2 regions of the Burkholderia singularis genome follow, and region 2 is predicted to be linked to the other one. Evidence: predicted binding sites of a transcription regulator. Region 2 holds the regulator's gene; the other holds the start of a gene.
What was found. The regulator FliA, encoded in region 2, starts transcription of late flagellar genes. The targets are predictions, from matches to a motif close to CTAAAGTTTNNNNNNNNNNNGCCGNTA.

Region 1 (15,609 bases), 1.0 Mb from region 2:
GACGCGACGAGCATCTTCGCCGAGCCGCCGCTGTCCGCGAGTCCGGTGAGCTTGAGCAGATTGTGGAGTTCGACGAATTCGCCGGTCAGCGTGAAATCGAGATTGGGCATGGCAATGAGACGGAAGGAACGCATGCGCGCGGCGCGGCGCGGTTGCGCATCATAAGCGAAGTGCGCGGTGAGCGGCCGTGTGCCGACGGCGCGCGGCAGTTGCGGGAGCGCGTGTGTAAAGGAGTGTATCGAAGTCGTCAGCAAATGAAACGGTGGGTAACAGTTGGCGAGAACGGCGAACTGCGCTCGAAACCGTCCGGTCTGTACATCCACTTGCCGCGCATGTTGCGGCAAGCCGGTTGTGACGGACCGTCCGCGTCCGTCGCTTCGACGACTTATCTTGAGGAGAATGGCAATGTCCAAGTTTCGTATGATGCTGATCGGTGCTGCTGCGGCGGCGTTGGCGACCTCCGCTTTCGCACAGACGGCAGGCGTGTCCACGCAGGGTTCGACAGGCGCGTCGGCCGAAGTGCTCGGCCAGAAGGCCGGCGTGAACGCACAGCTTGGCGCGAGCGGCGATCTGTCGGCGGCTTCGCCGCAAGCCGCGGCGAATGCCGCGAAGCACTCCGCGAAGAAGCATGTGGCGCATGCGAAGAGCCATGCGAAGGCGAAGGCTGACGAGGCGGCGGAACTCGGCGCCGATGCGAAGTCGACGGCGCGCGGCGCGGTCGAAGGCGCGACGAACGCGACCGGCGATACCGTGAAGGCGGCAACGGGCGTGGCGGGCGGCGCCGTCAACGGTGCGGCGAATGCGACCGGCAATGCCGTCGGCGGCGCGGTGAACGGCGCGACGGCCACGCTCGGCGGCGCAACCAGCGGGGTTGCGAACGGCACCGCGGGAGCGGCAAACGGCTCGCTGTCCGTCAACGGCAGCGCGAAGGCCGGCGCGGGCGAGTAATTTGCGTTCCGGTGCGGTGCGGGCGGCTTGCCCCGGAGCTGCTTGATCGCCGAACACCGGTTCGCAACCGTGCGTCCGGATTCGCTCGAGACGAGCCGGACCGCCAACCGATGGCCAGTCCGATTTCTGCGTGGCGCAGCCAGCCGCGCAGGTGCCGGGCTGGCCATCGTCCGTCAGGATGATCGGCATTCGGGCGCTCGAACCTGCCTGGACGATGTCAGTCCGGCTGCGTTCGCGTCGGCCGCTTTCCGTGCGTTCTTTTTATGACTGGCGCCGCTGCCCAGGCGGCTGCGCACCGCGTGCCGTCGCCTGCGCAGGCGTGAATACGCCGCGCAGCCACGCGGCGAGCCGCGCAAAGACGTCATGAGGTTCTTCCATGAAGATTTCAGGCTTCAAAAGCCGCAGATACTCCATCATCTGCTGCGCCTCCTGCTTCTGGAACGAACCGTGCGAAATGCCGAGCCGCAGCAGGGCACGCAATTCGCCGAGCTTTTCGCGCGCCGCGCTGCCGACGCTCATCTCGCAGGCGAGCTTGGCCTCGTATACGCGCTGCCGCAGCGATTCGGCGAGCCGCCACGCGGGTGTTTGCATCCGCTCCTCGAGTATCTGAATGTCGGTGACGGCTGCGTTGATCTGCGCGGCGAGCGGATCGACGAGCGCGGCATCGCCTTGCGCGCCGGAGACGATCGCCGCTGCCCAGTTGCGGCACGCTTGGGCGAGTTCGTCGGGCGTCCATTCCGAGCGCGACGCGAAACCGAAACCGAATTCGCCCGCCTGCCGGATCAGGATGGCGACGACATCCGGAAATTCCTTGTCGAGTGTGCGCTTTGCCCACGCGTACTGACCGCCTTGCAGCAGCCGCTGTACGGCATGCTCGGTGAGCGGCACCATGCTGTCGAGCAGCTTCGCGCGCAGAAAATCCTCGAACGATGGCGTCGCGAAATGCGGGTCGAGTTTCAGCGACACGCGCACGAACGCGTCGTAGTCCTTGCGCAGCGACGCGATGGTGTCTTCTTTCAGCGACAGGGTGATCTGGCCCATAGGTAGTCTCGGTGCTCGATGCAGTCGGTCTGACGGCGCTTGTGCTCATGCGCGGCCGCGGCGCACGGGCCGCTCAGGCTTGGCGGAAACGGGCGGGACGATTGGGGCGGCCGTCCCGCCTAGCGGGCTGCGTTGGCGGGGTAGCGCGCGGCACGGGTGTGCATCTTTTTAACGGCGCTGCGCGCGGGAACTTGAGGCCGGCCAGGTTTCGCGCGACGGGCGGGCGCGTCGCAACCGGACGTTCAGGTGACGCTCGGCACCCGCCTCGATGACGGGAGCCGTGTATGCATCGTGCCAATGCGGCGCGAACGCGTGATCGCGGTAAGCGGCCGCGACGAAATCCGCGTCCGGCAGCAGCGGTGTATGCCAATAGCGCACTTGTTCGCGCGGGCGCGCGGCGTGTGCCCGGCGCGCGTCACGGCGAGACTTTCGCGAAACGTGCGCTTACCTGGTCGGGATCGGCGTGTCGGCGGGCACCGGCACGGCGCTCACGCTGTTCTTCGGGCTGCCGGTGGCGATCCGGTCGCTGTAGGTCAGATAGACAAGCGTGTTGCGCTTCTTGTCGACGACACGCACGACGTGCAGCGTCTTGAAGATCAGCGACATCCGCTCGCTGAACACGTCGGTTTGCTGTCTGAGCGGCTCGCTGAACTTGATCGGGCCGACTTGCCGGCATGCGATCGACGTTTCGGTCGGATCTTCGGCAAGGCCGAGGCTGCCCTTGATGCCGCCCGTGCGCGCGCGCGACACGTAGCACGTGACGCCCGCGACGAGCGGATCGTCGTACGCTTCGACCACGACGCGGTCGGAGCCGGTCAGGCGGAAGTTGGTGTTGACGCTTGCGACTTCCTCGCCGCGCGCGGCCGGCGCGTTGAGCGAGAAGAGGGCGGCACAGGCGCAGAGAGCGGCGAAATAGCGGTTTTTCATCGGCGGCGAACCAGGGACGTGTCGAGAAGAGAGCACGACTCTAGCATGCTGCCGTCGGCGCGAAGGTGCGCGGTGGGACAAAAGCGCGGAAAAGCAAAAAGGCCCGTCGCGCGCGATGGGCCTTCTATGTTTGGCTCCCCGACCTGGGCTCGAACCAGGGACCTACGGATTAACAGTCCGGCGCTCTACCGACTGAGCTATCGGGGAATAAAACGGTTCGGCATGTTTGACACCCGCGCCAGCAAAAGCAGGAAGACGAGGCGGCCATGAAAAAGCCCGCTTGCACGGGCCTTTGCAATTCTTGGCTCCCCGACCTGGGCTCGAACCAGGGACCTACGGATTAACAGTCCGGCGCTCTACCGACTGAGCTATCGGGGAACAAACAGCAGAGAAACGAGATTCTATTGGCTAACTACATCCGTGTCAATACTTTGACGATCGTTTTTGCACATCGGCGCCGCAAACCGGTACCGGATCGGCACGCGTGCGATCAGCGCTCGAGCAGGTGCAGCTTATCCTGGACGTCTTTCCACTCGTCGGCGTCGGCGGGGGCGGGCTTCGTTTTCGTGATCGACGGCCAGAGCTTCGCGAGTTCGGCGTTCAGCTGAGTGAACTTTTGCTGGTCGCCCGGCACGTCCTCTTCCGCATAGATCGCATTGGTCGGGCATTCGGCGACGCACACCGCGCAGTCGATGCACTCGTCCGGATCGATCGCGAGAAAATTCGGACCTTCACGGAAACAGTCCACGGGGCACACATCGACGCAATCCGTGTATTTGCACTTGATGCACGCTTCGGTCACAACGTGGGTCATTCAAAACGCTCCTGCGGCGGGGTATCTGTATGTACGGGGGAAGGCGCGGCGCGCCAAAACCGGCATTGTAACTGATGCGTCAAACCCGCATCGCGCACCGCCCGTTCCGGCTTATACCGTTTCGTGATTAGTTTATGGCGGATCGGGGCGCGCCGCAGAGGCTGCGGCGCGCATTCGGGTAACATTGAACGGGAAGACGGGCGCGCTGCGCGCCCGCGTGCGAACCTCGTCTCGATTTTGGCCGCCTCGACACATGATCATCACTTCGCTGCTCGATACCGATCTGTACAAGTTCACGATGATGCAGGTCGTCCTGCATCATTTTCCGGCGGCGATTGTCGAGTACCGGTTCAAATGCCGCACGCCGGGCGCGGACCTCGTGCCCTATGTCGACGAGATTCGCGACGAGATCCGCGCGCTCTGCCGATTGCGCTTCACGCAGCCCGAGCTTGACTATCTGCGCCGGCTGCGTTTCGTGAAGAGCGATTTCGTCGATTTTCTCGAGCTTTTCCATTTGAACGAGAAGTACATCGACGTGTCGCCCTCGCCAAAGGGCAACGGCGAGATCGACATCGAGATTCGCGGGCCCTGGCTGCATACGATCCTGTTCGAGATTCCGGTGCTCGCGATCGTCAACGAAGTCTACTTCCGCAACACGCAGCGCGAGCCGGATTACCGCGAAGGGCGCGAGCGGCTGCGCGAGAAGATCAAGCTGCTCGGCGCGAAGCCCGAGTTCGCCGACTGCAAGATCGCCGACTACGGCACGCGCCGGCGCTTCTCGAAGGTCTGGCACGAGGAGGTCGCGCTCACGCTGCGCAACGGGCTCGGCCCGCAGTTCGCCGGCACGAGCAACGTCTATTACGCGATGAAGCACGGGCTCACGCCGCTCGGCACGATGGCGCACGAGTATTTGCAGGCGTGCCAGGCGCTGGGCCCGCGGCTGCGCGATTCGCAGATCTACGGCTTCGAGATGTGGGCGAAGGAATATCGCGGCGATCTGGGGATCGCGCTGTCGGACGTCTACGGGATGGACGCGTTTCTGCGCGACTTCGATATGTACTTCTGCAAGCTTTTCGACGGCGCGCGCCACGATTCGGGCGATCCGTTCGAGTGGGGAGAGCGGCTCATCCGGCACTACGAGGCGAACCGCTGCGATCCGCGCACGAAGGTACTGGTGTTTTCCGACGCGCTCGATATTCCGAAAGTCATGCAGTTGTACGAACGGTTCCGCGGCCGCTGCAAGCTCGCATTCGGCGTCGGCACGAACCTGACGAACGATCTCGGCTACAACCCGCTGCAGATCGTCATCAAGATGGTGCGTTGCAATGGTCAGCCGGTCGCGAAGCTGTCCGATTCGCCGGGCAAGAACATGTGCGACGACAAAGCGTATCTCGCCTATCTGCGTCAAGTGTTCGGGATCGCACCGCCGAGCGATGAAGGCGGGGGGAATTAGCGCGGCGCGACGCACGAAGGCGTGCCGCACGAAAGCATTCCGGGTGGTTTTGCGCGCGGGCACAAGCCTGTTCGCGCAGATTCGGCCGTTATAATCGGGCGGGTATCGAAGGTCATCGTCACGCTACGCGTCGCATCGCATCGCACATGGGCTGCCCGTTGCGTCGTCCTTGCACGCTTCGTCGCGCAGTGTGCCGCGCGGCCTGCGCATGTGCGGCCCGCCGCGCCGCGCGCCGTTCCCGGCGGTGATCCGGTCGACCGTTTCGTCGATCGAGCGTCGCGGCTCGATGCGGCTGCTTACCCCTTGCGGCGCTGCGCGGCGTGTGTGCCGCGGTTGTCCATTTCGTTCGTTTGCCGCGGTGCGCGTGCGACGAACTTCAGAGGGAGCCGCCGTCTCGCGCCGTCGGCATCGGGCGGCCGACTGGGGCCGGCACGCTTAGGCCGTCGCGCTCACGCGAGCGCCGCACGATGTATCGCGACGGCTGCGTTATCCATTCGCACTTCAAGAGGACTTGACATGAAACGACATGCCGCCTGGGCAGGCATGACGCTGGCAGGCATGCTCGGCGCGACCGCCGCGCCCGCATCGGCCGCCACGCTCGACGCAGCCGCGCTTTCCGCGTTCTGGGCGATTCCGTTCGCCGGCATCCTGCTGTCGATCGCGCTGTTTCCGCTGATCGCGCCCGTGTTCTGGCATCACCATTTCGGCAAGATCGCCGCGGCTTGGGCGATTGCGTTTCTGATTCCGTTTGCCGCGACATTCGGCGCGCTCGCCGCGCTCGGTACGCTGGTGCACGCGCTGTTCGACGAATACATTCCGTTCATCGTGCTGCTGGGCGCGCTCTATACGGTCGCGGGCGGCATCTGCGTGCGCGGCAATTTGCACGGCACGCCGAAGCTCAATACCGGCATGCTCGCGCTCGGCACCGTGCTCGCGAGCGTGATGGGGACGACGGGCGCCGCGATGCTGCTGATCCGGCCGCTTCTGCGTGCGAACGACAACCGCAAGCACGTCGTGCATGTGGTGGTGTTCTTTATCTTCCTCGTCGCGAACGCGGGCGGCTCGCTGTCGCCGCTCGGCGATCCGCCGCTTTTCCTCGGCTTCCTGAACGGTGTCGATTTCTTCTGGACGACCGTGCATCTCGCGCTGCCGATGCTGTTCATCTGCGGCATCCTGCTCGTGCTTTTCTACGTGCTCGATACGTACTACTACCGCAAGGGCGGCGAGGAAAACAATCCGTTTCTCGATCCGACGCCGGATTCGCACGGCATCTCGATCGAAGGCAAGCTGAATTTCGTGCTGCTCGGCGTGGTGATCGCGCTTGTGCTGATGAGCGGTCTTTGGAAGCCGGGTGTCACGTTCGACGTCTTTGGCGCGCACGTCGCGCTGCAAAACGCGGTGCGCGACGTCGCGCTCGCCGCCGTCGCGCTCGTGTCGCTCGCCGTCACGCCGCGCTCGGCGCGCGAAGGCAACGCGTTCAATTGGGCGCCGATCGAGGAGGTGGCGAAGCTGTTCGCCGGTATTTTCGTGACGATCGCGCCGGTGATCCTGATCCTGCGCGCGGGCGCCGACGGCGTGTTCGCGCCGATCGTCCATCTCGTGACGGGCGCCGACGGCAAACCGGTCGACGCGATGTACTTCTGGGCAACCGGCCTGTTGTCGTCGTTTCTCGATAACGCGCCGACCTATCTCGTGTTCTTCAATCTCGCCGGCGGCGACGCGCAGACGCTGATGACAGCGGGCGCGACGACGCTCGCGGCGATCTCGGCGGGCGCGGTGTTCATGGGCGCGAACAGCTATATCGGCAACGCGCCGAACTTCATGGTGAAGGCGATCGCGGAATCGCGCGGGATTCGGATGCCGAGCTTCTTTGCCTATCTCGGCTGGTCGTGCGCGATTCTCGTGCCGATCTTCCTGTTGACGACCTGGGTGTTTTTTCTATGACCGATACATTGTGGCTTGCCGTCGTCGTTGTGTTGGCGGCGGCGCTCGTGGTCTCGCTCGTCGTGCTGTTCGCGTCGTCGCGCGGTGCCGCGCGCGGCGACGATCTCGCCCGCATCGTCGAGCAGATCGACGATGCGAACGACCGGCATGCGCACGCGTTCGAGCGTGTCGAGCGCGAACTGCGCACGCAGATCGCCGACAGCGCGCGCGGCTCGCGCACCGAGCTGTCCGGCAGTTTTTCGCAATTGCAGCAGACGCTTGCCGCGCAGCTCACGAGCGTTGCGACCGTGCAGAACAATCAGATCGACGGATTCGCGCAGCAGCTCGCGAAGCTCGTCTCCGGCAACGCGCAGCAGTTCGACGCGATGCGCGACGCGCTCGCGCGCCAGTCGCAGCTCGCGCGCGAAGAGCAGGGCGTCGCGCTCAAGGCGTTCGGCGACACGCTCAATCAGCAACTGAAGCATCTGAGCGACGCGAACGATCGCCGTCTCGGCGAGGTGCGCGCAACGCTCGAGACGCGCTTGAAGGAAATCGAAGCAAACAACGCCGCGAAGCTCGACGAGATGCGCCGCACGGTCGACGAGAAACTGCATGCGACGCTCGAGCAGCGCCTTGGCGAATCGTTCAAGCTCGTGTCCGACCGGCTCGAGCAGGTGCATCGCGGGCTCGGCGAGATGCAAACGCTCGCCGCGGGCGTCGGCGATCTGAAGAAGGTGCTGACGAACGTGAAGACGCGCGGCACCTGGGGCGAAGTGCAGCTCGAGGCATTGCTCGAGCAGATGCTCACGCCCGACCAGTACGCGAAGAACGTCGCGACGGTGCCGAAGAGCAACGAGCGCGTCGAATTCGCGATCCGGCTGCCTGGGCGCTCCGATGCGGGCGCGGGAAGCGACGCGCAGCCGGTATGGCTGCCGATCGACGCGAAGTTTCCGCGTGAGGATTACGAGCGCCTGATCGACGCGCAGGAGCGTGCGGATACGGCGGCCGTCGACGAAGCCGCGCGCGCGCTCGAAGCACGGGTGCGCACCGAAGCGCGCACGATTGCGGAGAAATACGTCGCGCCGCCGCACACGACCGATTTCGCGCTGCTGTTCCTGCCGACCGAAGGGCTCTATGCGGAAATTCTGCGCCGTCCTGGGCTCACCGATCTGCTGCAACGCGATTACCGGGTGACTGTCGCGGGGCCGACGACGTTGACCGCGTTGCTCAACAGCCTGCAAATGGGCTTCCGCACGTTGGCGATCGAGAAGCGTTCGAGCGAAGTCTGGCAGGTGCTCGGCGCGGTGAAGACCGAGTTCGGCAAGTTTGGCGACGTGCTCGCGCGGACCAAGTCCCAGCTCGAGTCGGTCACGCGCTCGATCGAGGCGGCCGAGCAGCGCACGCGTGTGATGAACCGCAAGCTCAAGCAGGTCGAGGCGTTGCCGGGCGACGTTTCGAGCGGTTTGCTGGGCAGCGACGGCGTGGAAGCGGACGAGAGCTGAAGCGGAGATGCGCGGGGCGGATACGTCGCCCCGGCGTGGCCGGATGAAAAACGGGGCGCTGCGTGCGCCCCGTTTTTTTTGGGTGGCCGGGCCGGTTTACCGCCGGTGGCTGGCTCGGCGGCGTGCGGTATGCGCTCGCGCGCCGCGCTGTACCGGCCGCACATGCCAATCGTCGAGCAACAGGCCGCGCCGGCCGACGAACGACGAGATGTTGTGCAAATACAGCGGATGGCCGGCCAGTGCGCGGCGCTCGCGCGCGGCGAGCGCTTCGGCAGACGGCCGTGCGCCGAACGGCGCTTGCGCGGGATCGGCCTCGGCCGGCGCGCGCACGGTGCTTATGCCTCTTCCGGCGCGTCCGACAGCACGATCTCGATGCCGCCGAAACGTGACGCAACCCAGTTGTACGCGTGGCACGCGATCCACAGCAACACGAAGCCGAGAATCGCATTCAGCAGCAGCGCGCTGAAGATCGTACTCAACTCGACCGCGCCATAGCGGACGAATGCAACGAGAATGCCGAGCAGCACGATCGGCACGCTGAACGTCAGATAGACGAGGATCAGTGCTTTCGCGGTCTGCCCCGGCGCGATCGATGAGATTTGTTTTTTCATATGCGAGTTGCCCCGTGGAAATGCTGAGAACGAATTCAGAGAGTGCCGTCGAACGGCAGGATGTCGACCGTCGCGCCAGCGTCGACATCGGCGGCATCGGCCGCGAGCACGATGAAGCAGTTTGCGTCGCTCAGGCTCTTGAGCGACGCTGAACTTTGCGAGCCGGTGGGCGCGACGCGCCAGACGCCGCTCGCGTCGCGCACCGCATGGCCGCGCAGATATTCGGTGCGGCCCGCGCGCTTCGCGAGTGGCGCCGTGCAGACGGCCGGATAGCGGTGTTCGGGGCGCGGATCGGTGCCCATCATCGCAAGCAGCGCGTCGCGCACGATCGCGTGAAACGTCGCGACGACCGCGACCGGATTGCCGGGAAGCCCGAAGAACAGCGCGGAGCGCGCGCCGCGCTCGGCCGGCCAGATGCGCCCGCATGCCAGCGGGCGGCCGGGGCGCATCGCGACGTGGGCGAACGTGACGTCGCCGAGCTTGCCGAGCAGCGCGCGGGTGAAGTCCGCATCGCCGACCGACACGCCGCCCGATGTGATCACCGCGTCGGCATGCGCGGCGCCCCGGCGCAGTGTGTCTTCGAGCGCGCCGGGATCGTCGCGGACGATGCCGAGATCGAGTGTATCGGCGCCGATGCGCGTCAGCATGCCGAACAGCGTCGCGCGATTGCTGTCGTAGAGGCCGCCGGCGGGCAGCGGCTCGCCGGGCGGATGGAGTTCGTCGCCGGTTGAAAAGAACGCCACGCGCACCCGGCGGCGTACCGCGATTTCGGTGAGGCCGAGCGACGCGAGCAGGCCGAGGTCGGCCGCGCGCACGATGCGGCCCGCGGCAAGCGCACTGGCGCCGCGCGCCAGATCCTCGCCCGCGCGCCGGCAATTGGCGCCGCGCATGACGGCCGATGCGGCAAAGCGCACCACGTCGCCAGCCGCTTCGACTTTTTCCTGCGCAATCACGGTGTCACAGCCGTCTGGCATCGGCGCGCCGGTCATGATCCGCACGCACGCGCCGGGCGCGATGCGCGCGCCGTCGAACGGATGGCCGGCGAGCGCGCGGCCGGCGACCGTGAGCGCGAGCACACCGTCGGCAGCCGGCGCGTCGAGCGCCGCGCCGTCGAATGCGTAGCCGTCCATCGCGGCGTTGTCGTAGGCGGGAATGTTGAACGGCGACACGACATCTTCCGCGAGTACGCGGCCCAGCGCATCGCGCAGCGCGACAGCCTCGGTTTGCACGACCGGCGAAACGAAACGCAGCGCCAGCGCGCGCGCATCGTCGACGCTCAGCACGGCGGCGAGCTTCGGCGAGGTGGCGGAGGGCGGTGTGGTCTGCGTGGTCATGAGTGACGTGGCGCCGTCAGACGGCGAATTATTGGGTTCGTATCCGGGGCGCCGGGCACCGCGTTTTCGATGCGTGCGGGACGGATGCGCCGGGCGGAAACGATGCGCTGTCCGTCAAGCGCGCTCGAGGCCGGCCAAGTCCCGCAAAGAATTTGCATTGTAAAACGCTCGCTCGTCGTCAAATGGCACTTCGATCGTCTTGTGGCGTGCGTACCACGCGCGTACTCGGCGTTGGCCCGCCGCAAGACATGCATACAGATCGTCGGCGAGCGCGGTGTTGATGAGCGCGAACACGGGATGAGGCGCTATGCCGCCGCTTGCGTCGAGGGTCGTCGCGAATGCGATGTCCGCGCGCTGCGCGTCGAGCGCGGCCGCAAGCCGGGTGGCAAGGTCGGCGGGCAGCAGCGGCGAATCGCATGGCACGCACAGCACGCGCGGCGTGCCGGCCATCCGCATCCCGGCGAGGAGGCCCGCGAGCGGGCCGGCGAATTCGCCGCTGCTGCCGGCGGCGGGGAGATCGGCGTCGCCGGGCATCGGGTGGAGGCGGGCGTCGCCGGTGTCGGCGCGATGCGTATTCGCCGGTGCCGGGCGTGTCATCGGGCGCGGGTTCGAGGCCGGCGAGCGTGCCGTGCCGGCCGCGCGCGCATCGGCGGCGTCGGCATCCGCATGTCCGGCCGCGGTGGTGGCGTATCCCGCAACGGCATGGCCGACATCCGGTTGCGCCGCGCAAGGATGAGCCCTCCGCGCATCGGCTGGCTGCCCATCCGCGCCGCGGCTTGGTGCGGCAAGCTCGCTTGCGATGGGCATATCCGCGACGATACGCGCATGAAATGGCGCGCCGAGCGCCGCATAGGCGTCGAGATGACGATTGGCGCTGATGACGAGCGCATCGACTTGCGGCGCAAGCCGGCGCAGCACGTGCAGCGCGAGCGGCTCGCCGCGCAGCGGCTGCAGCCCTTTGTCGAGACCGCCCATCCTCATGCCCCGGCCACCCGCGAGCAGCAGGCCGGTGACGGCGGTGGACGGATGCGGGCCGGCGGTCATGCTGGCAATGAGCGGCTGCCCTAGCCGCCGATATAGGACATTTCGACGCGTTTTGCGTCGCCGTTGTCGTGACCGCTCGCTGGCGCACTGCCGCGCAATTGCGAGTAGCGGTCGGTGCGCGCGTGCCAGATGCGGGAGATCGCGGCGGCGAGTTGGCCGTCGCTCGCGCCGCCGCGCATGAGGTTGCGCAGATCGTGACCGGACGACGCGAACAAGCACAGATACAGCTTGCCCTCCGTCGACAGGCGCGCGCGCGTGCAATCGCCGCAGAATGCCCGCGTGACGCTCGAGATCACGCCGATCTCGCCGCCGCCGTCCGCATAGCGCCAGCGTTGCGCGGTTTCGGACGGCGTGTGCCGCTCGAGCGGCACGACCGGGAAGTGCTCGGCGATGCGCGCGACCACGTCGGCGGACGGCAGCACTTCGGCCAGGTTCCAGCCGTTCGACGTGCCGACGTCCATATATTCGATGAAGCGCAGCACGACGCCCGTGCCTTTGAAGCGGCGCGCCATCGGCACGATTTGCGCGTCGTTCGTGCCGCGCTTGACGACCATGTTGACCTTGACCGGCTCCAGTCCGGCGGCTTGCGCGGCGAAGATGCCGTCGAGGACGTCGGCGCTCGCGAAGTCGGCATCGTTCATGCGTTTGAAAAGCGATTCGTCGAGCGCGTCGAGACTCACGCTCACGCGCGTGAGCCCCGCCTCCTTCAGGCTTTGCGCCTTGCGGGCGAGCAGCGAGCCGTTGGTCGTCAGCGTCAGGTCGAGCGGACGGGCGCTCACGGTTTCGAGCCGCGCGAGCCGCTCGATCAGAAATTCGATGTTCTTGCGCAACAACGGCTCGCCGCCGGTGATGCGGATTTTCTCGACGCCATGCGCGACGAAAATCCGTGCGAGCCGTTCGATCTCCTCGAACCTGAGCAGCGCGTCGTGCGGCAGGAACGGATAGTCGCTGCCGAACACGGCGCGCGGCATGCAGTACACGCATCGGAAATTGCAGCGATCCGTGACGGAGATGCGCAAGTCGCGCAGCGGCCGCGCGAGCGCGTCGCGCAGCATGCCGGTCGGCTCGAGCGGCGCGTCGAATGCGGCGGGTGGCGCGCTGATCGGGGTCACGGGAATGAAGCGTTGGGGCATGGGCGTCGCGGGAAGGGCCGGGCTTCCATTTTAGCCGGAAGTGGCGGGCGGAACCGGACAGGGAAATCCGTGAAAATGCAGCACAGACGCAAGTAAGGGCGGCGCATCCGCCACAAGGCCGGCATGCTGCGGCGCGGTATTGCCGGCCTTCGTGCGCGGCTTATCCGATTGCTTGAGCCTTGGCCGTTCTTATGGCCGGGGATGAAAAAACAAAACCCCACGTTTTTCGGAACGTGGGGTTTGCTGGGGTTCGCCGGCCGGCCATCCGAGCCGTTTCGAAAGGCGGCCCGGATGGCGGACGCGGCTGGATCAGCGGTGCGTCGTTTCGATTTGCTGCATCGGCGTCGTGTCGACTGGCGGCAACGGCTTGCGCTCGCGCGGCACACGGACCGGCTGCGTAACATGCGCAGCGGCCGCTTGCGCGGCGCGCAGCTTGTTCGTGTCGGTGTTGACCCAGACGAGCCCGGCAGCCGCCAGCACCGAACCGAGATCCGATGCGCCCGCGGCTTGCGCATCGACTGGCTGCGCGGCGGCAGGCGCTGCCGCGGGCATGTCGGCTGCCACGGCGGCGGGCGCCGGAGCGTGCTGCGGGACTTGATCGACGTTCGCATCGACCGGCGCGGCGGCGATGCTCGCAGGCGGCGGTTCCGTGGCGGCCGAAGCCGGCGCCTCGGCTACGGCGCGCGCTGGTTCAATCGCGGGTTCGATCGCCGGTTCAATTGCGGCCTCTGCCGCAGGCGCGGCATGCGTGTGCGCTTGCGCGGCGACGGCCGGCGCGGCGTCTTCCGTCCGGACGCTTTCGCTCGGAACCGATACGGTTTCTGCGGCCGCGTTGCCGACCGGAGCCGGCGTGACGCCCGCGTCGGCGGGCGCCGCGACAACCTCGGCCGGCGCCGCAGGCGCGACAGATGTGACGGGTGCGACGGGTGCAGCGGGCGCGGCACCGGCTGCGGTCTCGACGGCTTGCGCCGGCGGCAGCGCCGGTTGCGCGTCATGAGCGGCAGGCACGTCTGCGGCTGCCGCGAGCGGCTCCGTCTTCACATTGCCGACGTCGTGAGCGGCGGGCGCGACGGCGGCCGTTGCCGCAGCCACGGCCGTGACGCTCGCGGCGACTTCCGCTTGCGTAACGTGATGCGCTTCGCGGCCGGTATCCGGCGCCGCCTGCTGCGGCGCTTGCGCGGCCGGGGCTTGTGCTTGCACCGTCACGTGTTCGTCCGCTTGGGCCGGTTGTGCCGTGCCGATTGCGGTTTCCTCGTCGCGCTCGCGGCGGCCGCCACGGCGGCCGCGGCGGCGGCGGCGGCGTTCGTCGCCGTCGCGCGCGAGCGTATCGGCGTCGGCGCCGATATCCGCACCGGGCAACGGCTCGGCTTTTTCGACAGGCTCCACATGCGCGCTTTCGCCGCGATTGACCGTTTCGAGCGTGGCGACGTGCTGGACCGGCTTACGGCGTTCGCCCCGTTCACCCCGTTCGCGACGCTCGCCGCGCGCAGCCGGCTCGCCGTCGAGCGTTTCGACTCGCTCGCGCGGCTCGCGCTGTTCACGCGGCTCGCGAGCCTCGCGCGGCTCGCGGCCTTCGCGCTGGTCGCGGCTGCCGCGGCTTTCGCGGCCTTCACGTGCGTCACGACCTTCGCGGGCGTCGCGATCGCGCGCGTCGCGATTTTCACGGCCCTCGCGGCTTTCCCGCGGCTCACGGTTGTCCTTACCCTCGCGCTCGGCGCGCGGCGACTGGCCACGCGTGCCCGCCGAAGTCTGCTCGCGGCCGCCCGTCTGCTGCGCGCCGTTGCCGCGGCGGTTGCGGTTGCGTTCGCCGCCGCGCTCTGCCTTCTCGCCGCGTTCGCCGCGCTCGCGCGCCGGACGCGCCGCCGGTTCCTGGGCGGCCGGGGCGGCAGCGGGGGCCGCGGCCGGTTGCGGCTGCACGCCGAACAGGCTCTTCAGCCATTTGACGAAGCCGCCGGCCGCCGGCGCGGCTGCCACGGGCGCAGGCGCGGGTTGCTGCACAGGTTGCTGCTGACGTTGCGGCGCCGGCCGCTCGGGCGTAATGCCCTTGACGGCGGCTTCCTGGCGCGGTTTCGCCTCTTCGGCGCGCTTGCTGTAGCCGGTTTCCGCCTCGAGTTCGCGGGCCGCTTCCTCGGCCATCTTCCACGACGCGCGCGGATCGTCCAGGCGCGCATCGTCGTGGCGCAGGCGCTCGAGCTTGTAGTGCGGCGTATCGAGATGCTTGTTCGGGATCAGCACGACGCCGACCTTGAAGCGCGACTCGATCTTGTTGATTTCCTGACGCTTTTCGTTGAGCAGGAACGCGGTCACCTCGACGGGCACCTGGCAGTGGATCGCCGCGGTGTTTTCCTTCATCGCTTCTTCCTGAATGATCCGCAGCACTTGCAGCGCGGACGATTCGGTATCGCGGATATGGCCCGTGCCGTTGCAGCGCGGGCAGGTGACGTGGCTGCCCTCGGACAGCGCCGGGCGCAGCCGCTGCCGCGACAGCTCCATCAGGCCGAAACGCGAGATCTTGCCCATCTGCACGCGCGCGCGGTCGTGCTTCAGCGCGTCCTTCAGACGCTGCTCGACTTCGCGCTGGCTCTTGGCCGATTCCATGTCGATGAAATCGATCACGATCAGGCCGCCCAGGTCGCGCAGCCGCAACTGGCGCGCGACTTCGTCGGCCGCCTCGAGGTTCGTGCGGGTCGCGGTTTCCTCGATATCCGCGCCTTTGGTCGCGCGCGCCGAGTTCACGTCGATCGCGACGAGCGCTTCGGTGTGGTCGATCACGATCGCGCCGCCCGACGGCAGCGGCACCGTGCGCGAGTATGCGGTCTCGATCTGGTGCTCGATCTGAAAGCGGGAGAAGAGGGGGACGTCGTCGTGATAGCGCTTCA
Region 2 (15,609 bases):
GTCGCCGTAGCCCGCGACGAGCGCGATCTTGCCCGCGATCATCACGTCGGTCGCGCGCTTGATGCCGTCGACGAGCGATTCGCGGCAGCCGTACAGATTGTCGAACTTCGATTTCGTCACCGAGTCGTTCACATTGAACGCCGGGAACGGCAGACGGCCGTCCTTTTCCATCTGGTACAGGCGATGCACGCCCGTCGTGGTCTCTTCGGTCACGCCCTTGATGTGCGCGAGGCGCTTCGAGTACCACGTGCCGTCGATGTCGAGATGGCGCGCGATCGCCTTGTAGAGCGCGACTTCCTCCTCGTTGGTGGGCTTCGCGATCGCCGAGCGGTCCTTCTCTGCTTTCGCGCCGAGGATCAGCAGCAACGTGGCATCGCCGCCGTCGTCGAGAATCATGTTCGCGAACTCGCCGTTCGGCCATTCGAAGATGCGGTGCGTGAATTCCCAGTATTCGTCGAGCGATTCGCCCTTGAACGCGAACACCGGCGTGCCCGATTCGGCGATCGCGGCGGCCGCGTGATCCTGCGTCGAGAAAATGTTGCACGATGCCCAGCGGACTTCGGCGCCCAGCGCCTTCAGCGTTTCGATCAGCACGCCCGTTTGGATCGTCATGTGCAGCGAGCCGGCGATGCGCGCGCCCTTCAGCGGCTGCTGCGCCTTGTATTCGTCGCGGATCTGCACGAGGCCGGGCATTTCGGTCTCGGCGATGTTCAGCTCCTTGCGGCCCCAGCCGGCAAGCGAGATATCGGCGACGACGTAATCCTGTGCGGAATGGGAATCGATGACAGCGGCGTTCATCACGCCCTCCTTTCTAAAAAAGTTCTAGAAAATTGTGACGTGAGCGCCGTTCAAGTAAGCGGCCGGCAATGACGATGCCAAACCGCCTGGTTGACCGTTTCCGAGCCTGGCGGGCCGTGCCCGTCGCAACGCTCCTCGGAAACAGGAAAGGATTGTAGCAAATCGAGATGGATTTTTCCGCCGCGCGCGGCAAGCGCGCGCGAAGACCGGCCGCTCAGCCTTCGGCGGCCACCCACGCCTGCTCGCGCAGCTTCGCTCTGAGCCGCGCGACCGCCTGGCTATGCAACTGGCACACGCGCGACTCGCTGACCTCCAGCACCGCGCCGATCTCGCGCAGATTCAGCCCGCGCTCGTAGTACAGCGACATCAGCAGCTTCTCGCGCTCCGGCAGATTGTCGATCGCATCGACGAGCGCGCCGCGCAAATGATCGTCGAGCAGCGCGGCGAGCGGATCGGCGTGATCGGCACGATAGCGGTCGAGGAACGGTTCGTCGTCGGCGCAGCGGTCGAAATCCTCGTAGTAGATGAGCTGGCTGCCGTGCAGATCCTGCAGCATCGCCTGATACTCGGCGAGCGGCATCTGCAGGTGCGCGGCGATTTCGGTTTCGTGTGCCGCCCGCCCAAGCCGCTGCTCGACCTGATGCACCGCCTGCTCGACCTCGCGCGACGTCTTGCGCAGACTGCGCGGCAGCCAATCGTTGCTGCGCAGCTCGTCGAGCATCGCGCCTCGGATGCGCTGCGTGGCGTAAGTTTCAAACTGCGCGCCCTGATCTTCCTTGTAGCGGCCCGCCGCGTCGAGCAGGCCGATCATTCCGGCCTGAATCAGGTCGTCGAGATCCACGCTCGCCGGCATTTTCGCGACGAGCTGCAATCCGAGACGCCGCACGAGCGGCGCATATTGCGTCAGCACTTCGTCTTGGGAAATCTTTCCTTGAGCGTTGTACATCGTGGCCTCTGTTCGTCGTGGCATTCGTGGCGTTCAGGCGGCCCGCGCCGCGCCGTGCCCGAGCGCCGGATTGCCCGTGCGGCCGCGCCCCGCGCCCGGTGTGGCGCGCATCGGCCAATACAGCAGATCGGCGGCGATGCGCCGGTAGTCGCGCGCGGCGGCGGCCGACGGAAACGCATCGACGACGGTGCGCGCAAGCGAACGGGCGCGCTCGATCAGCGGATCGGCGGCAACGCACCCGGCATCCGCGAGCGACACCTGCAAATAGCGGCCCGCGACGCCCGCGAGGTTTTCGTAGGCGGCCCGCGCGTCGGCGGCGCTGTGCACGTGGTTGATCAGTACGCGGAATTGCGCAAATGCGTGCGCGTAATGCAGCCGCTTCATCCGCGCGTAAGCTTCGGTGATCGCCGATGCCGATACGCGCGTGACGACGATCACGTCATGCGCGTCGCGCGCGAGCATCGACAGCGCGCCGTCCGCATCGGGCTGCGCGTCGATCAGCACGACGTCGGCGGCGCCGTCGGCGAGCGCATCGCGCTGTGCGCCGCTGTAGCCGTCGCGCGCCAGCCGCGATGCCGCGCAGACCGAAAACCCGAGTTCGTGCCGCACCGGCTCGCCGTCGCGCAACCACGAGCCGCACAGCGTTGCCGCGATCGAGCGGACGTTCGCGCGCTCGTCGACGACGAGCACGTCCTTGCCGAGCGCGGCGAGCGCAGCGGCAAGGTTCGCGACCGCCGACGTGCAGCCGATGCCAGACGGCCCGCCCGTCACCACGACGAGCCGCGCGCCGCGCTGCGCGAGCAGGCGCCGCAGCCCCTCGGCCTGGTCGGCGATCCGCTTATCCAAAGCGGACCTCATGCGGCTCGGCGCCGGCGCGCGCGCTCAACGCGCTCAACATCGCCGGCAGGTCGTCGTCGCCGGGCACGAACGGCGAATCGTCGCGCGGTGCGCAGAATGCGCTCTTCAGCAGGAATTTTTTCGTCGCGACATACAGGTTCTCCGGCACCTTCTGGCCAGTCGATACGTAATGCACCGGCAGCTTGTAGCGGATCACCGTGTCGAGCGCGCCGCCCAGGTTGCTTGCCTCGTCGAGCTTCGTCAGGATGCAGCCGGCGAGATCCGGCGCGGCGGCATCAGGCCGGCCGGCCGCGCGGCGGTAAGCGTGAACGACTTCGTTGAGCGTATCGCCGTGACTCGTCGCGTTGAGCAGCAGCAGGCGCTGCACCGGCGTATCCGCGCCGTGCAGCATCGCGATCTGGTCGGATACCGCGCGGTCGCGCTGGCTCATGCCGATCGTATCGATCAGCACCATGTGCTTGTTGCGCAACTCCGCGAGCGCGAGCTGCAGATCGCCGCCGTCCTTCACCGCATGCACCGGCACGCCGAGAATCCGGCCGAAGATCCGCAGTTGTTCGTGGCCGCCGATCCGGTAGCTGTCGGTCGTCAGCAGGGCGACCTTGCTCGCGCCGAAGCGCATCACGCAACGCGCGGCGAGCTTCGCGGTGGTGGTCGTCTTGCCGACGCCCGTCGGCCCCATCAGCGCGAATACGCCGCCGCGTTCCATCAGCGCATCCTCGCTGTCGAGCACCGGCAGGTTCGCCGCGAGCACCGATTGCGCCCAGTCGGTCGCCGCGTCGAGCGTGCCGAGGCTGCCGCCTTCCGGCAGATGGTCGACGACGGTGCGTGCGAGCTGCGCGGAGAACCCCGCCGCGATGAGCCGCTTGGTCAGCGCGCCGTGCACCGGGCTGCGGCGCTGGCGCTCGTTCCATGCAAGGCCCGCGAACTGTTCGTCCATTCGCTCGCGCAGCGAACCGAGCGCCTGCATCACGGTATCGTTGACGACGCGCTCGAGCCGCGCGTTCACCGCATCCGCGACGCTGAGCGCCGTATCGTGCGGCTCGTGCAGGCCGGCTGGCTTCGATTTCGGCACGGACGCACCGGCCGCGGCCGGCATCCGGCGCGCGACGTTGCGCACGATGTCGCGCGCCCAGACGGGCGGCTCGCCCGCCGACGCAAGCGATTCACGCGACGCGGCGGCGCCTGTCGTCGCTGCGCGCGGGCCTGTGCCCGTGCTGGACGGCTTCTCGTGCTTGGCCAGCTGTTGCGTCAGCCGCTTCGCGTGCTCGACGAGCCACGGTGCCGGTTCGGACGGCGCGGCGGCGGGCGCGGCGGCCGCTGCGGGCGGGGTGTCGGCGACGGCTTGGCCGTCGTTGGCAAGCGAGGCATCGGCGGCCAGTCGGCCACGGACGGCAAATCGCGCGTCGGCAGCAGGCCGTTCGCCGGTTGCAGACCGGCTATCCGCAACGCCGCGGCCATCGGCAACCAATCGGCCATCGGCTGCGAATCGGTCGTCGGCTGCCGAGCACGCATTCGCGACGGGGCTGCCGTCGCTTGTCGCGCCGTCCGCAGCGGCAGACTGGAACGCGTGCGCGCCGATTCCTGCGGCGATGTCGGTTATCGCATCGGCCGACAGGTCGGCGCTCGCGCCGAACACCGATGAAAACACGTCCGGCAGCCCGCCCGTCGCATACGGATTCGAATTCGCCGCGATGCGCGGCGCCGACGCAGCCGCCGCGCCCAGCCCCGGCAGTGCGGCAGCCGAGGCCGACATCGCAAAAGGCGCGGCGCTTCCCGACGCCGCCTGCAATGCCGCCGGCGCGCCGGACACAGGCGCCGGGCCCGCCGTCTGCACGGGCCGCGGCCCCGCCGCGCGCACGCGCGCCTGCTGCTGCGCCTGCGCGCCGCCGTGTGCCTCGTCGCCAGCGGGACGGCGCGCCGAAATTTCCGCGAGTTCGTCGGCGGGCACCGCGACGATCTCGACGCGGCCGTCTTCGAGCGTCTTGTTGGACAACACCGCGGCGTCGGCGCCCATCGCCTCGCGCACGAGGCGCAGCGCATCGCGGCTCGTCGGACCAATGAATTTGCGAATGTTCAAGCGCTACTCCCGATGACGTTCATGACCTTGATCGCGCGCGTGTCCGGCACTTCGGCGTAGGACAGCACCTTCAATTGCGGCAGGCTGCGCCGCAGAAAGCGCGCGAGCATCGCGCGCAGCGCGTGCTGGACCAGCAGCACGGGCGGCAGCCCCATGTTCTGCTGGCGCAGCATCGCGTCCTGCGTGCCAACGAGCAACGTGTGCGCGAGCCCCGGCTCGAGGCCCGGATTCGGGCCGGTCGCGAGCGCCTGCGACAGCACGCGCTCGAGATTGGCGTCGAGCCCCATCACCTGCATCTCGCCCGAGCCTGGATACCATTGCTGCGTGATCGCGCGGCCAAGCGCGAGCCGTACCGCGGCGGTGAGGTCGTAGGGATCGGTGAGGCGGCCGGCCTGCTCGGACAATGCCTCGATGATCGTGCGCATGTCGCGGATCGGCACACCTTCGTCGAGCAGGTTTTGCAGCACTTTTTGCAACGTCGTCAGCGACACCGTCTTCGGCACCAGATCCTCGACGAGCGACGGCGCGTCGCGCCCGGTGCGCTCGATGAGCGCCTGCACTTCCTGCCGGCCAAGCAGCTCGGCCGCGTGCTGGACGACGAGGTGATTCAGGTGCGTGGCGACGACCGTGCTCGCGTCGACGACCGTATAGCCGTACACCTGCGCCTGCTCGCGCAGCGACGTATCGATCCACACGGCAGGCAGGCCGAACGCCGGGTCCTGCGTCGGCGCGCCGGGCAGCGCGGCCGTCACCTGCCCCGGATTGATCGCGAGCCACTGCCCCGGATACGCTTCGCCAACGCCGACCTCGACGCCCTTCAACGCGATCCGGTATGCGTTCGGCCGCAGTTCGAGGTTGTCGCGGATATGGATGACGGGCGGCAAGAAGCCGATTTCCTGAGCGAATTTCTTGCGGATGCTCTTGATGCGCTTGAGCAGCTCGCCGTCGCCATGCTTGTCGACGAGCGGAATCAGCCGGTAACCGACCTCCAGCCCGAGCGGGTCGATCAACGTCACGTCCTCCCAGCTCGCTTCGTGGCTGTCGGCCGGCAGCGCGGCGGGCGGGGCGATGTCGGCGATCGCGCCGGCCGCGCGCTTCGCGGCTTCGCGCCGGGCCATGGTCCGCGCGAGTGCGAGCGCGCCGCCGCCGAGCAGCAGGAATGCGGCATGCGGCATGTTCGGAATCAGCCCCATCAGCACGATGATCGAGCCGGTGATCGCGAGCACGCGCGGGTTGGTGAAAAGTTGCGTCGTGAGTTGCGTGCCGATGTCCTGGTCGGTCGCGACGCGCGACACGATCACGCCCGCCGCGGTCGAGATCACGAGCGACGGAATCTGCGCGACGAGGCCGTCGCCGATCGTCAGCAGCGTGTAGTTCTTGCCCGCCGCCGCGAAGCTCATGTCGTGCTGGGCGATTCCGACGATGAGCCCGCCGATCACGTTGATCGCCATGATGATGAGGCCCGCGATCGCATCGCCGCGCACGAACTTCGACGCGCCGTCCATCGAGCCGTAGAACTCCGCCTCCTGCGCCACCGCCTGACGGCGCTTTTTCGCCTGCTCCTCGTTGACGAGGCCGGCATTCAGATCGGCGTCGATCGCCATCTGCTTGCCGGGCATCGCGTCGAGCGTGAAACGTGCGGACACCTCGGCGATCCGCCCCGCGCCTTTCGTGATCACCATGAAGTTGATGATCATCAGGATCACGAACACGACAATGCCGACCGCGAAGTTGCCGCCGACGAGAAAATGGCCGAACGCCTCGATCACCTGGCCGGCCGCGTCCGGGCCGGTGTGACCCTCGAGCAGCACGATGCGCGTCGACGCGACGTTCAGCGACAGCCTGAGCAGCGTCGAGAACAGCAGCACGCTCGGAAATGCCGCGAAATCGAGCGGTTTCATCGTGTACATGCTGACGAGCAGCACCATCACCGACAGCGCGATATTGAACGTGAACAGCAGATCGAGCAGCAGCGGCGGCAGCGGCAGGATCATCATCGCGAGGATCATGCAGATGAGCACCGGACCCGCGAGCGCGCGCAGGTTCGTACCCGCGAGTAGCTGCGGACGCTTCGAGAGGAAAGTGGCCGGCGTGCTCATGCCGCGCCTGCGGCGTCGCCGTCGCGACGGTTGCGGTTTTCCCGGCCTGCGTGGCTTTCATCGCCGGCCATACGGCGCATGCCGCGCCCATGATCGCCGCCCGCGCCGCCGAGCGCATCTTCGGCCTCCTCGCGCTCGTCTTCGGACGCCACGCGCGCGCCCTTGTCGAGTTCGGCGGGCACGTCGAGATCGACCGGCATCGCGGGCGCCTCGCCGCCTTGTGCATGAAAGCGCTTCAGTTGATACACCCACGCAAGCACTTCCGCGACGGCCGCATAGAGCGCGCCCGGAATCTCGCGTTCGAGTTCGACGTGGTGATAGAGCGCACGCGCGAGCGGCGGCGCTTCGAGCAGCGGCACGCGGTGCTCGGCCGCCAGCTCGCGAATCCGCGCGGCGACGAGATTCACGCCTTTCGCGACCACCTTCGGCGCGCGCATCTCGCCATCCGTGTATTTGAGCGCGACCGCGAAATGCGTCGGGTTCGTGACCACGACGTCGGCCGTCGGCACGTTCGCCATCATCCGGCGGCGCGCCAGCGCGCGCTGCTGCTGACGGATTCGCCCCTTCACATGCGGATCGCCCTCGTTTTCGCGATGCTCGCGCTTCACCTCTTCCTTCGTCATCCGCAACTTTTTGTCGTGCTGCCAAAGTTGGTACGGCACATCGAGGCCCGCGACGACGAGCATCCCCGCAACCGTCATCCCGCAGCACACGGCGACGAGGTGCAGCGCGTCGGCCAGCGCCTGCACGAGCGGCTGCGACACGAGACCGAGCAGATCGTCTTTCGCACGCCAGATCGCGACACCGCCGATCACGCCGACAACGAGCGTTTTCGCGATCGCCATTCCAAGCTGGATCAGGCCGCGCATCGAAAAAATGCGGCCGAGGCCCGCCAGCGGATTCAGCCGTTCGAGCTTCGGCTCGAAGGTCTTCGTCGATATCAGCCAGCCGCCGAGCGCGAGCGGCGCGGCGAGCGCGGCGATGCCCGTCAACGCGAGCACCGGCGCAAGCGCGTACAGCCCTTCGGCGCCCGCGCGGCCGGCATCGGCAAGCATGCGGCTGGTGTCGAACGCGCGGGCGCGGTCGAACGAGAATGCCGCCGCGAGCATCGTGCACAGGTGCGCGCCGATCGGCGCCGCGAGCAGCCACGCGCCGTAAAAGCCCGCCGACAGCAGCGCGAACGACGCCAGCTCGCGCGAACGCGCGACCTGCCCTTCGTCGCGCGCTTTCTCGCGGCGTTTCGGGGTGGCGGCTTCTGTCCGGTCGAGATCGCTGTCCTCTGCCACGCGGGCCTCCATGCGGGCGCGGCGGGCTGCCGCTTGCCAGTGACGACGATTATTCCCGCGCGCGTCAATCGGCGATCGGTCGAGCAAAGCAGGGAAACGGGGGTATTTCTCCGGATCGGGAAAACGGGCGCGGCGGCATGCAATCGACGAAATGTGCCGGCGCTAATCCGGCCGACGGGGCGCCACGCTCGGCGGATCGGTCCGGCAGACCGGCGCTACCGGCATGCATCCCTGGGTGGGCGATCGACGGGGCGTGCGGCGAGAGGGGCGGAGCGCATGCGCGATGGGCGGCGTCCCGCGGATTGCGCGCGGCAAACGCAGGGCGGTATGGGCAACGCCGCGTGATCGGCGAGCCTGTTGGTCTAGAGATGAGGCGCGAGACGGCACGCGTCCGGCGGCATGTTCGGACTACACCCGGCACAACGCAGAGCGATATGAACAACGCTGCGCGTTCGGCGGCCCCGTGTCTGACTACACGAGATGCACACGCCCGGCGGCATGCTCGACGAGCTTGGCGGAGTGAACGGACAGATGGGACGGACCGGTTAAGCCGACGGGTTGGGCGTGCGGGTCAAGCCGGCAGACGAAACAGGCTGGCGGCATGAAACGCCGCTCGCTCAGCGCCGTTGCCGAACACACGGCCGCGCGATAGCGTCCTGGCGCCCGGGCATGCCGCCGCTGGCGGCCGCCCGGCCCGCTCAGCCGCCCGCCGCCCGTTGCAGCGCGGCAAGATCGATTTTCTTCATCTGCATCAGCGCTTGCATCGCGCGCGCCGCGCGTTCGGGATCGGCATCCGCAACGAGCGCCGGCAACTGCTCCGGCACGATCTGCCACGACAGGCCGAAGCGATCCTTGAGCCAGCCGCATTGCTGCGCGCGTGCATCGCCGCCTTCGGACAGCTTGTCCCAGTAGTAATCGATTTCGTCCTGCGTCGCGCAGTTGACGACGAACGACACGGCCGGATTGAACTGAAACACCGGTCCGCCATTGAGCGCGACGAAGTCTTGGCCGTCCAGCTCGAAGGCAACCGTCATCACGGCGCCTTCCTCCTGGTTGGACACCCGCGCGCTGGCTTTGTCATACCGGGCGACGCGCGTGATTCGCGCGTTGTCGAACACGGATATGTAGAACGTCACCGCTTCCTCGGCATTGCGGTCGAACCACAGGAAGGGTGTGATGCGCCGCACGGACGCGGTCATGGCGCTTCTCCTCGTCGAGACAACTTAACGATGATAGGCGCTGGCCGCGCGGATTCCGTGCTGCGCCGCAAAAAGGGCGCGGTCGCGCCCTTTTTGCCGTGAGCGCGAGTCGTCCGCCCGCCGGCGCTACCCGGCGGGCGCGCCAAGTCACGACGCGAACGCGATGAACGGTGCCGCGCCGCCGTTGCTGCGCAGATCCATGCCGAAATACAGCGTCTTGCCGAAGAAATGCGGCAGGCCGAAGTCGAGTGTCTGCGCCCCGCCGAACGGCCCGCCGAGATTCGCGATCGCGTAGGTGCTCGCGCCGAACAGCGCGTTCGCGTTATCGATCAAGATCGGCAACGACGCTTGCGCGCCATTCAGTCCGGTGACGGTCGCCGTAATCGCCGTCAGCCTCGACGGGCAATAGAACGACACGTTGTTGCTGCAAGTCGGCAACGAGACGGCGGCGCTGCTGGTGGTGTCGAAGAAGTATGCATTCGAGCCCGAATCGAAGAACACCGTGCTGACCATGCGTCCGAGCAGCGTGCCCGTCAGGTCGCCCGACGTCGTCGACGTGAACACCGCCGCGTTGGACGGCAGCGCATTGTTCGCCTGCGTATTGATGCCGAACGTCAGCGTGCCGGAGGCGACGCCGTTTGCGGGCGTGGTGAACGCGACGCTCACACCGTTGTTGTCGGTCGCGAAGCGCGGCACCGGATTGGCGACCTGCTGCGACAGCGGCACCGCCGCAGGCTGGCAGCTCGAATTGCCGCCCGCGCACTCGTAGTAATTGCTGTAGAGCGGCGAAGCCGCGCAGTTCGCGCCGCAGTCGTAAGGCGCGGGCCCGATCCCGAGAATACCGTTCGCGCCGAGATCCGCGACCGTGTTGGACGACGGGTTGCCGTTCGAACACGAGTTCGGCACGCCGGCCGAACCAAGATCGCCGATGATTTGGATCGGCAAACCGCTTGCCTGCTCGCCGGCGATCTTCACGTCGGCGGTGCGCACCGTGCCCCACGTGTAGCTCGTCACGAACTGGCCGCACTCCGCGAGCGCGCCGCCATTGCTGCCGGCGGACACGGGCAGGCTGCCGAGCACGCCCGTGGCGGCCGAGCCGATGAGCCGCAGCCCGTATGACGCGGTGTCGACGAGCACGTTGTCGATCGTCTGGCAAGCCGACGTGCCGGGCGCGCAAACGGTCACGCTGACGGTTGGCATGTTGACGACGTTCGCCACGCCCCTACCGACGGTGATTGCCGCCTGATTCGATGCGAGCGGCGTGCCGCCGCCTGCCGAGCCGCCGCCCGTCGGGTTGGTCGCGCCGCCGTTCGAACCGGACGAACCGCTCGAGCCGGACGAACCCGACGAATTAGACGAGCCGCTCGACGCCGACGTATTCGAGTTGCCGCTATCGCCGCCGCCGCACCCGGCAACGAGCACGGCCGTGGCCGCCGCGATGCCGAACGCGCCGAGCCAGCGAGTCAGAATGTGATTGAAGCGCAAGATTCGTCCTCCGTCGCGATCATTGGATGTCGTTGGCGGAGAAACCCGCCGGCAACGACTGCGGCAGCCAAGCTTGGCCGGAGAACGCACCCATGTGGCCGCCCGTGTGGACGACGAGCCCGCTCGTTTCGATCGTGGCCGGCGCGCGCGGCCCGCGCGCGTCGCGCGACGCCTTCACGCCCGCCTGGTACTGCGGGAAATAGCTGCCGAGCAGATCGGAGAGGTTCGGCACGACGGGCCCGCGCCACGACAGCGCGAACACGGTGCCCGCCGTCGACACGTACTCGCGCACGACCGTGCCCGAGCCGAACGTGGTTTCCCGCACCGCGTAGCCGGCCTGAGCCGACGCCGCCGCCGAGCCTCCCGCCGCGCGGGTACTGCGCTGCAACGTGTGCACTTTCGCGGCCGAGTCGGCAGCGGGCGGCGTGATCGGCGCGCCGCCGAGCGCCGCATGAGCGGGCAATGCTGCAACGAGCCATGCGCCCGTGAAACCGGCCGCTATCGCGGCGAGCCGGCTTGATCGATTCAATCTCAACAATCTGCCTCTCCTCACATCCAGATCTTCGTCGTGAGCGCACGGCACGGTGGCCCGCGTCCGCCGCCTCGGCCATTATCGACAATTGAAATGAAAATAAAAGTTCGCAAGACCCCACGAACGAGGAGAGTAGTATGCCTGCCAATCGGGGCCGAATTCTACCGGCAGCAATCTCGATAATTGTTTTTTATTACGAACCGATACCGCCGGCCCTCCGGTCAAAAACCGAGGCTCGCGAGCAAATCGTCAACTTGCGCCTGGTCTTGAACGACGTCCGTCTTGCCTTCCGGGTTGATCTGCGGGCCGTTCAGCAGCGAATCCGGCGTCCCCGGCGCGCCCGCCTGTTCGGCGGCAAGCGCGGCTGCCGTCGCGGCAAACTGCTCTCGCCGCTGCGGCGCGATGTTCTCGACCAGCACGCTCAGCAATTGCTGCTCGATCAAGTAGACCATCTCCATGATCTTCTTGATGACCTGACCGGTCAGATCCTGGAAGTCCTGCGCGAGCATGATCTCGAGGAGTTGCGCGTTGGTCGCGCCGGTCGCCTGCGGCAGCGCGCGCAGGAAGGCGCGGGTGTCGTCCATCAGGACGCGCACTTCCGCGCGCTCGATCGGCGTCTCGTACCACCTCGCCCAGCGCGCATCGAGCGCCGCCGCTTCCTCCTGCAGACGCGCCTGCACCGGTTTCGCGATCTCGATCGCGGTGAGCACCCGCTCGGCCGCCTGCTCGGTCATCGCGACGACGTAGCGCAGCCGGTCGCGCGCGTCGGGCACCGCTTCCGCCGCCTGCGCGACGTGCTTGTCGAGTCCAAGCTCGCGCATCGAATCGCGCAGGGTGCGCGTCACCTGGCCGACGCGCGCGAGGATGCGGTCGCTCGCCAGATCAGCCGCCTCAATCGAGCCGGTGGATCCGGCCGCTTCTGTCATGTCGGCCGGCTGGCCGTGCGCACCGCCGACGGCGGGCGCCGCATGGGTCGGCTCGTTCACGTCAGCTCCCCGCCTTCGCCAGCTTTTCCAGGATCTTGTTGAGCTTCTCGTCGAGCGTCGCCGCGGTGAACGGCTTCACGACGTAGCCGCTCGCGCCCGCCTGCGCGGCCGCAATGATGTTCTCCTTCTTCGATTCGGCCGTCACCATCAGCACCGGCAGATGCGCGAGCGACGCATCCGCGCGAATCTCCTTGAGCATCGCGAGGCCGTCGAGATTCGGCATGTTCCAATCGGAGATCACGAAGTCGTAGCCGCCGCCGCGCAGCCGCGCGAGGCCGGCCAAGCCGTCCTCCGCCTCGTCGACGTTCGAATAGCCCAATTCTTTCAGCAGGTTGCGCACGATTCGACGCATCGTCGGAAAATCGTCCACCACCAGTATCTTCATGCTCTTGTCCATCTTCCGTTCCTTTCCAGATTCGAATTCCGTGACCGGGGTTTTGCCGTGATGCCGGTCACGCCGCCGCAGGCTCCGCCGGATCGGCGCGCCGCCCGGCGCGCTCGCGCTACACGCGCTGCACGCGCTCGCCCATCGACGCGAGGCGCGCCATGATGCGCCGGCTCAGATCGGCAAGCGGCGAGATGTCGTCGACGCCGCCCGCCGCAATCGCCTCGCGCGGCATCCCGAATACGACGCAGCTCGCCTCGTCCTGAGCGAACGTGTACGCGCCCGCCTTCCTCATCTCGGCAAGCCCGGCCGCGCCGTCGCGCCCCATTCCGGTCAGAATCACGCCGAGCGCGTTCTTGCCCGCGTGCTGCGCGGCCGAGCGGAACAGCACATCGACCGACGGCCGGTGGCGGTTGACGGGCGGCTCGTCGGACAAGTGCGCGATATAGTTCGCGCCGCTTCGCGCGAGCAGCAGGTGCGCGTGACCGGGCGCGATGTACGCATGCCCCGGCAGCACGCGCTCGCCGTGCTCCGCCTCCTTCACCGAAATCCGGCACAGCCCGTTCAGACGCTGCGCGAACGAGCGCGTGAAGCCGGGCGGCATGTGCTGCGCGATCAGCACCGCGGGCGCGTCGGGCGGCAGCGGCGTGAGTACTTCGCGGATCGCCTCGGTGCCGCCCGTCGACGCGCCGACGATGATCAGCTTCTCGGTACTGACGAGCGGGTTGTTCACGAGCGGCGCGCCGCCGGCGGGCTGCCCGGCCGAGGCCGCCGCCTGGGCCGGGCGCGTGTGTTGCCGAACGCGCGCGCGCGACGCCGCGCGTACCTTGTCGGCGAGCTTTTCCGCGTAATCGAGCATCCCGTCGCGAATGCCGACGCGCGGCTTCGTGACGAAATCCACCGCGCCCAGCTCGAGCGCGCGCAGCGTGATCTCCGAGCCGCGCTCGGTCAGCGACGACACCATGACGACCGGCATCGGCCGCAACCGCATCAGCTTCTCGAGGAAATCGAGCCCGTCCATGCGCGGCATTTCGACATCGAGCGTCAGCACGTCCGGGTTGTGCTGCTTGATCAACTCGCGCGCGACCAGCGGATCGGGCGCGGTCGCACACACCTCCATGTCCGGCTGGCCATTGATGATCTCGGTCATCAGGCTGCGGATCAGCGCCGAATCGTCGACGCACAGCACTCGGATTTTCTTTTGCACAGTGTTCAAGCCTCCTGCTTTCCCGTGACGGACTGCGGCGCAGCCCGTGTACCGAACCTTTCCATGCGCGCTGGCGCGGCCGGGTGCGGCGCGCCCGCGCCGAACAGCTCGACGCGCGCGCGCGGACCGCCGCCGTCGCGCGCGCCGCGCGCCGCGGCCGTCTCGCGGGCAAGCAGCGCCGCTTCGCGTTCGGTCACCGCGGGCATCTGCACGCGCAGCTTCTTCACCATCGCCTGGCCGGTATACGGCATGAACGCGACCTTGCGCGGATGCACGCCCTGCAGATCCTCGGCACTCAGGCGGATGCGTTCGAGCGCGAGATAACGGCGCACGAAATCGGCGTTGCGATCGCCGATGTTGATCGTCGTCATGCCGGCAAGCACCGCCGCGCCGCCGAACACCTTCGCCTCGAAGCGCTCGCGGCGCCCGCCCGCCTTGATCAGCTCGTTGATCAGCACTTCCATCGCGTAGGCCCCATAGCGCATCGATTCGGATGCGGCCGCGCCCGGGTCCGCGCCGTCGTCCGGCAGCATGAAATGATTCATCCCGCCGATCCGCGCGACGGGATCGTGCAGGCACGCGGCAACACACGATCCGAGCACGGTTACGAGCACCATGTCTTCATTGGTCGTATAGAACTCGTTCGGCAGCAGCTTCACGCCGCGCCGGCGAAAGTGCGTATCGAAATAGAGATTGGCCGCGATCGGCAGCGCGCTCATCGTGGCGCTTCCCCGCTCGGCGCCGCGCCCCGTGCAAGTTCGTAGACCGTCTGGCCGCGCAACTGAAACGCCCGCGTGACATACGAGAAGTTCTCCGAATGGCCGGCGAATAGCAGGCCGCCCGGCTTCATCAGCGGCTCGAAGCGCGCGAGCACTTGCGCTTGTGTCGGCTTGTCGAAGTAAATCATCACGTTGCGGCAAAAGATTGCGTCGAACGGTTTCGAGAAACCGTAGTCGGCATCCGTCAGGTTGAGCTGCGCGAAGCGAATCATCGCGCGCAACTCCGGGCGCACTTTCACGCGCCCGGCCTGTGCGCCCGTTCCCTTCAGAAAGAAGCGCTTGAGCCGCTCCGGCGACAAATGCCTGACCTGCTCGAACGCATAGACACCCGCTTGCGCCTTCGCGAGCACTTGCGTGTCGAGATCCGTCGCGATCACGCTTGCCGAGCGTGCGGCATGCTCGCCCAGCGCCTCGACGAGTGTCATCGCGATTGAATACGGCTCCTCGCCCGTCGACGCCGCCGAGCACCACACCGATACCGGCGGCTCGCGGCGCTTGACGAACTCCGCGAGGATCGGAAAGTGATGCGCCTCGCGAAAAAACGCGGTCAGATTGGTGGTCAGCGCATTCGTGAAAGCTTCCCATTCGGCCGGATCATCATCGCGCTCGAGCAGTTCCAGATAGTCACAAAAGCGGGTCAGCCCGCGCGCGCGCAAACGCCGTGCGAGCCGGCTGTACGCCATATCGCGCTTATGCTCGGACAGCGAGATGCCGGCGACCCGATGGATCAGCGTGCGGATCTTTGCGAAATCGGCCGACGTAAACGAGAAATCCCGCGCGGCGTCGCCCGGCAGCGCGAGCGGTTCGGGCGCATCAGGCACGTCGGAGCGAAGAGCGGCACGGGCGGACGTCATGTCGGATCAGAAATCAAAAGGTTTCCCAATCGTCATCCGAGGAGGACGCGGCGAACGCCGGCTGCGACTCGTTCGACAATACGGGACGCTTGAGCGCAAACGCCGATGCGGTTTCGGC

Region 1: AQ611_RS06845 (DUF4088 family protein) is a predicted target of FliA. The motif match lies at 2,159-2,185, and genes of this name have one in related genera.

The regions. Positions count from the first base shown of each region.
Region 1 covers NZ_CP013448.1:1,489,908-1,505,516, forward strand. Annotated here, with positions in the region: gene AQ611_RS06835 (RNA-binding S4 domain-containing protein) at 1-110, opposite strand, end outside; gene AQ611_RS06840 (hypothetical protein) at 406-948, shown strand; gene AQ611_RS06845 (DUF4088 family protein) at 1,210-1,989, opposite strand; partial or broken gene AQ611_RS26280 (AraC family transcriptional regulator) at 2,239-2,367, opposite strand; gene AQ611_RS06855 (CreA family protein) at 2,434-2,916, opposite strand; tRNA gene AQ611_RS06860 (tRNA-Asn) at 3,048-3,123, opposite strand; tRNA gene AQ611_RS06865 (tRNA-Asn) at 3,219-3,294, opposite strand; gene fdxA (ferredoxin FdxA) at 3,407-3,730, opposite strand; gene pncB (nicotinate phosphoribosyltransferase) at 3,984-5,183, shown strand; gene AQ611_RS06880 (sodium:proton antiporter) at 5,700-7,127, shown strand; gene AQ611_RS06885 (DNA recombination protein RmuC) at 7,124-8,608, shown strand; gene AQ611_RS06890 (hypothetical protein) at 8,705-8,938, opposite strand; gene AQ611_RS06895 (hypothetical protein) at 8,944-9,219, opposite strand; gene moeA (molybdopterin molybdotransferase MoeA) at 9,255-10,553, opposite strand; partial or broken gene AQ611_RS06905 (NTP transferase domain-containing protein) at 10,668-11,045, opposite strand; partial or broken gene AQ611_RS26620 (NTP transferase domain-containing protein) at 11,361-11,597, opposite strand; gene moaA (GTP 3',8-cyclase MoaA) at 11,618-12,730, opposite strand; gene AQ611_RS06920 (Rne/Rng family ribonuclease) at 13,040-15,609, opposite strand, start outside.
Region 2 covers NZ_CP013448.1:472,794-488,402, reverse strand. Annotated here, with positions in the region: gene ahcY (adenosylhomocysteinase) at 1-798, opposite strand, end outside; S-adenosyl-L-homocysteine riboswitch at 833-941, opposite strand; gene AQ611_RS02215 (RNA polymerase sigma factor FliA) at 1,013-1,744, opposite strand; gene AQ611_RS02210 (MinD/ParA family ATP-binding protein) at 1,778-2,590, opposite strand; gene flhF (flagellar biosynthesis GTPase FlhF) at 2,583-4,679, opposite strand; gene flhA (flagellar biosynthesis protein FlhA) at 4,676-6,778, opposite strand; gene flhB (flagellar biosynthesis protein FlhB) at 6,775-8,064, opposite strand; gene AQ611_RS02190 (VOC family protein) at 8,763-9,263, opposite strand; gene AQ611_RS02185 (DUF3443 domain-containing protein) at 9,411-10,748, opposite strand; gene AQ611_RS02180 (DUF2844 domain-containing protein) at 10,768-11,283, opposite strand; gene cheZ (protein phosphatase CheZ) at 11,502-12,206, opposite strand; gene cheY (chemotaxis response regulator CheY) at 12,268-12,663, opposite strand; gene AQ611_RS02165 (protein-glutamate methylesterase/protein-glutamine glutaminase) at 12,770-13,858, opposite strand; gene cheD (chemoreceptor glutamine deamidase CheD) at 13,864-14,577, opposite strand; gene AQ611_RS02155 (CheR family methyltransferase) at 14,574-15,491, opposite strand.